Regions from separate parts of the Thiomonas islandica genome, predicted to be linked through region 1. Evidence: riboswitches for the same ligand, from Rfam matches in the RefSeq annotation. Region 1 holds a riboswitch; the other holds the start of a gene.

Region 1 (2,459 bases):
TCGAAGTTGTTGCACTGCAAGACTACGGTGACGATGTTCTTGCCGATGTCGTGCACATCGCCTTTGACCGTGGCGATGACGATCTTGCCCTTGGGCCGCACATCGCAGCCGGCGGCCTGCATGTCCAGCTTCTCGGCCTCGATGTACGGCAGCAGATGCGCCACCGCCTGCTTCATCACCCGCGCGCTTTTCACCACCTGCGGCAGGAACATCTTGCCGGCGCCGAACAGATCGCCGACCACGTTCATGCCATCCATCAACGGCCCTTCGATGACATGCAGCGGCCGGCCGCCCTCGGCGCGGATCTGCTGCCACATCGCCTCGGTATCCTCGACGATGAAATCGGTGATGCCGTGCACCAGCGCGTGCTTGAGCCGCTCGCGCACCGGCAGCTCGCGCCAGGCCAAGCGCGCACCCTCATCTTTGGCTGCGCCCTTGACAGCCTCGGCGATTTCAAGCAACCGCTCGGTGGCGTCCGGCCGGCGGTTCAGCACAACGTCCTCCACGCGCTCGCGCAGGTCGGGATCGAGATCGTCGTAGACACCGATCTGACCGGCGTTGACGATGCCCATATCCATCCCGGCGCGGATCGCGTGGTAGAGGAACACGGTGTGGATCGCTTCGCGCACCGGCTCGTTGCCGCGGAACGAAAAGCTCACATTGCTGACCCCGCCCGAGACCTTCGCCCCTGGCAGGTTCTGCTTGATCCAGCGCGTGGCCTCGATGAAGTCGACCGCGTAGTTGTCGTGCTCCTCGATGCCGGTGGCGATGGCGAAAATGTTCGGGTCGAAGATGATGTCTTCCGGCGGAAAGCCGATTTGTTCGACCAGCAGGCGGTAGGCGCGCTCGCAGATCTCGATCTTGCGCGCAAACGAATCGGCCTGCCCGCGTTCGTCGAACGCCATCACCACCGCGGCGGCGCCGTAGCGCCGCACCAGCTTGGCCTGCCGCAGAAACTCGGCTTCGCCTTCCTTCATCGAGATCGAGTTGACAATGCCCTTGCCCTGCACGCAGCGCAGCCCGGCCTCGATCACCTCCCATTTGGAGCTGTCGATCATCACCGGCACGCGGGCGATGTCGGGCTCGGCGGCGAGCAGGTTGAGAAAGCGCACCATCGCCGCCTTGCTGTCGAGCATCGCCTCGTCCATGTTGACGTCGATGATCTGCGCGCCGTTTTCCACCTGCTGGCGGGCTACCGCCAGCGCCTTGTCGAATTCGCCGGCGAGGATCATCCGCGCGAACACCTTCGAGCCAGTGACGTTGGTGCGCTCGCCGATATTGACGAACAGCGAGCCCGGTCCGATGGACAGCGGCTCCAGGCCGGAGAGTTGTAACGGGGCAGGGGCAATGGCGGCGGCAGACATGCGGATGCGGGCGTGATGTTCAGATGCAGGGGCTTGCCCGCGGTGCAGGCGGGCATTTGGGTGAGCGCCGTTGATTCCCCCAAGCCTGGCACCGTCGGATCCCCGCAATCGGTGCTGCAACGCCCCTTGGAATCGTCTATTGTAAGAAGCAGCGTGCAAGCCTGCCTGCTGCCCTACCATGCGCGCATTGCGCCCTCCCGACCATGTCACCTTCACCTCCACTGCGCCGCGCCGACCGCGCCACCTGGGTGCCGCGCATCGCGCAACTGCTGCTGCGCCAACCCGGTCAACGTCTGAGTGCCGACGATGCGGTACTCATCGCAAACCTGATGCAGGTGCGCTGGGTGCAGGCCGGCACGTGCTTCATCCAGCAGGACGACGACGCGCACGACAGCACCATCCTGATGTTGCTCGACGGCGAGGTCACCGTGGAGAAGACGCCGCAGCGCCAGGGCGACAGCCTCGTGGTGTCGATCGCACGGCCAGGGCAGATGTTCGGTGAGATGGGCGTGCTGCTCGACGCGCCGCGCAGCGCGAGCTGCGTGGCCTATTCAGACGTGGCGCTGGCCGAACTCAGCCGCGCTGCGCTCGACCTGCTGGTCGAGCAACACCCGGCAGCGGCGGCGCGGCTGGCGCTGGGCATCGCCAGTCGCCTGGCCGAACACCTTCGCGACACCTCGAACAAGCTCAGCTCCATGTCCCGGCTGGTCAGCGCGATGCACCCGGCGATCCGCGTGCAGATGCTCGGGCCGAAGTCGGGGTTATCGCCCAGCCAGATCGCCGGCTCGGCAGACCCGGACGACCCGCCTTCACGCTGATCCGGTCACAGCCGACCCACAGCCTCGGCGGCCAGCCAGCTCACCACGCTGGCGAGCAGGAACACCAGAAATCCGATATTGCTCTGCATTCCCAGGCGCTCGGTGAAAAACCGCCGCAGGCCGTACACGGCAAACGGGTAGATGATCAGCGAGACAAAGAATCCAGCCACGGCATGCGTCTCCAGTGGGGTCGCACGCGGCAGGCGGTGCCACCCTACCTGGATTATTTTGTCGCCTGCGGTGCGTGGCAGGTGTGAGGATGTGTAAAGGCCCGTTG
Region 2 (2,459 bases), 990 kb from region 1:
TCGACCGAGACCTCGATCTTGGTCACCGCGCCATGCCCACTGAAGGCTACACCGCGGATGACCGCTGGCACGCCGGGCAGCAGCGGCACGGCACCATCCGGGTCGACGATGAACGAGCGCACCGGCATGTTCACATGGCCGATCGGCACCAGCTTGACCTTGCCCGCCTTCACGTCATCGGGCGTGGTGCTGCCGTTGGGCGTGTCGGGGATTTGATATGCCGGCTTCATCCAGAAATTGGTGTCAGGCTCGGTCAGCGCGCGGATGAAACTCAAGTGCTTGGTCCAGTAGGTGGCGAACTTGCCAGGCATGACCAGCCGCACCGGAAAGCCGTTGAGCATCGGCAGCGGCTCGCCGTTCATCAGGTAGGCGATGACCGCAAGCTTGAGCACCGGCTCGTCGACATCCCACGATTTGAGGAAGCGGTTCGAGCCCTTGCCTTCGGGCCCAGGGCCATGGTCCAGCCCCTCGAACTGGATTTGCACCGTGCCGGATTTGACCCCGGCGCGCTTGAGCACGTCGACCAGGCGCACGCCGGTCCACTGCGCGTTGCCCATCGCCCCATTACCCCATTGCCCGCCGGGCACCCGCGGCTGGAAGCGGCTGCGCGAATTGCCCGAGCACTGGTTGACCGCGGCGATCGTTACCGGCTTGAACTCGCGGCGCAACTGCTCAAGGCTGAGCTGCAGCGGACGCTCGAAATTCCCTTCGAGCGTGAGCCGCCAACTGGCCAGATCGACCGCGTTCGGGATCTCGGGCAGGTGGTAGCGGACGTAAAACGCCTCGTTTGGCGTGATCGCGGTGCGGAAATAGCGCCGCGGTGTCTCGAGCTGGATCGGCCGGTCGGTCAGCCGGATCAACGGCAGCTTCTGCGGGTAGGTGACGAATGGGCCGACGCTGTTCCAGTGCGGATTCGGCCCCGGGCCGGTGAACGGCTCGAGCGGCGTCTCGGTTTGTGGCGAGACGACCGCCCAGGCTGGGCGGGCGGCGAGCAGCGCAGCGCTGCCGCCGATCAGGCCGAGCAGGTCTCGGCGACCGTTGTCGATCTGCATGAAAAATGTCCTCGGGATGGGTTGTTGTTGGTGAATTCCGGCTGAGACGCCAATCAAGACATGATGCAAAAAATTGCAGATGTCTTGATTTGTAATAATCAACAAGACTGGCTCGGCTCGGGACTGGGGATTTCCTACTGGCGCGGGTATCTGACCACGCGTCTGGGTCCGCCGCCTTGCAGCCGTCCCCGCCTGGGGGCAGCGCGGGTGCACGAATAACGTTCAGGCCCTAGAATCAGTCGGCTCGTCGTTGAGATGCTTCGCGTCCATCCGCACGCAAAACGGGGTTGGTGTCAGGCCCATGTGGTCCTGCCAGCCGCTTGCGCAGACGGACCGGTTCAGGGGCGTTGCACGGCCAGCTTGGTTCCGAGGAGCGTTGCAACGCATGGCGGGTGTCGCAAACCTGCCGTCGCCAGGCTCGGGACATTGATCGCAGGCCGCCATGGAAACACTTTGCAGGCGGCCTTCCTTCAACGGCGCTCACCCAACCCGTGCCGGGCGCGGGATGCGGTGCGCATCCGTTCCCGGCCACTTTGTTCGGAGTGTGTATGAACGCTGTGGTCGATTTGAAAACTTCTCCCGATTATGTGATTGCCGACATCGGCCTGGCCGACTGGGGCCGCCGCGAGATCGCCATTGCCGAGAGCGAAATGCCGGCGCTGATGGCCATCCGCAATGAATACGCGGCCAGCCAGCCGCTGCGTGGCGCGCGCATCAGCGGCAGCCTGCACATGACCATCCAGACCGCGGTGCTGATCGAAACCCTGCAGGCGCTGGGCGCGCAGGTGCGCTGGGCGTCGTGCAACATCTTTTCCACACAGGATCATGCCGCCGCCGCGATTGCCGCCAACGGCACGCCGGTGTTCGCGGTCAAGGGCGAGTCGCTCGAGGAGTACTGGAATTACACGCATCGCATTTTCGAGTGGCCCGACGGGGGCTACTCGAACATGATCCTCGATGACGGCGGCGACGCCACCATGCTGCTGCATCTGGGCGCGCGGGCCGAAACCGACGCCGCAGTGCTCAGCCACCCGACCAGCGAGGAAGAACGCGTGCTGTTTGCCGCGATCAAGGCGCGCCTTGCGACCTCGCCCAAGTGGTATTCCACGCGGCTTGCGCAGATCAAAGGTGTGACCGAGGAAACCACCACCGGCGTGCACCGCCTCTACCAGATGCATCAGCGCGGCGAGCTCAAGTTTCCCGCGATCAACGTCAACGACTCGGTCACCAAGAGCAAGTTCGACAACCTCTACGGCTGCCGCGAGAGCCTGGTCGACGGCATCAAGCGTGCCACTGATGTGATGATCGCCGGCAAGATCGCCGTGGTCTGCGGCTATGGCGATGTGGGCAAGGGGTCGGCGCAGGCGCTGCGTGCGCTCTCGGCGCAGGTGTGGGTCACCGAGATCG

The links. Region 1 has a riboswitch for S-adenosylhomocysteine ahead of metH (methionine synthase). Riboswitches for the same ligand answer to the same signal wherever they lie in the genome.
Region 2: linked by a shared signal. The riboswitch ahead of ahcY (adenosylhomocysteinase) and the one ahead of metH (methionine synthase) in region 1 are both predicted to bind S-adenosylhomocysteine.

The regions. Positions count from the first base shown of each region.
Region 1 covers NZ_AP042391.1:1,069,192-1,071,650, forward strand. The annotation lists gene metH (methionine synthase) at 1-1,364, opposite strand, end outside; S-adenosyl-L-homocysteine riboswitch at 1,420-1,498, opposite strand; gene ACZ47F_RS05100 (Crp/Fnr family transcriptional regulator) at 1,568-2,182, shown strand; gene ACZ47F_RS05105 (hypothetical protein) at 2,188-2,352, opposite strand; gene ACZ47F_RS05110 (class I SAM-dependent methyltransferase) at 2,406-2,459, opposite strand, start outside.
Region 2 covers NZ_AP042391.1:84,033-86,491, reverse strand. The annotation lists gene ACZ47F_RS00410 (molybdopterin-dependent oxidoreductase) at 1-1,052, opposite strand, end outside; S-adenosyl-L-homocysteine riboswitch at 1,415-1,541, shown strand; gene ahcY (adenosylhomocysteinase) at 1,601-2,459, shown strand, end outside.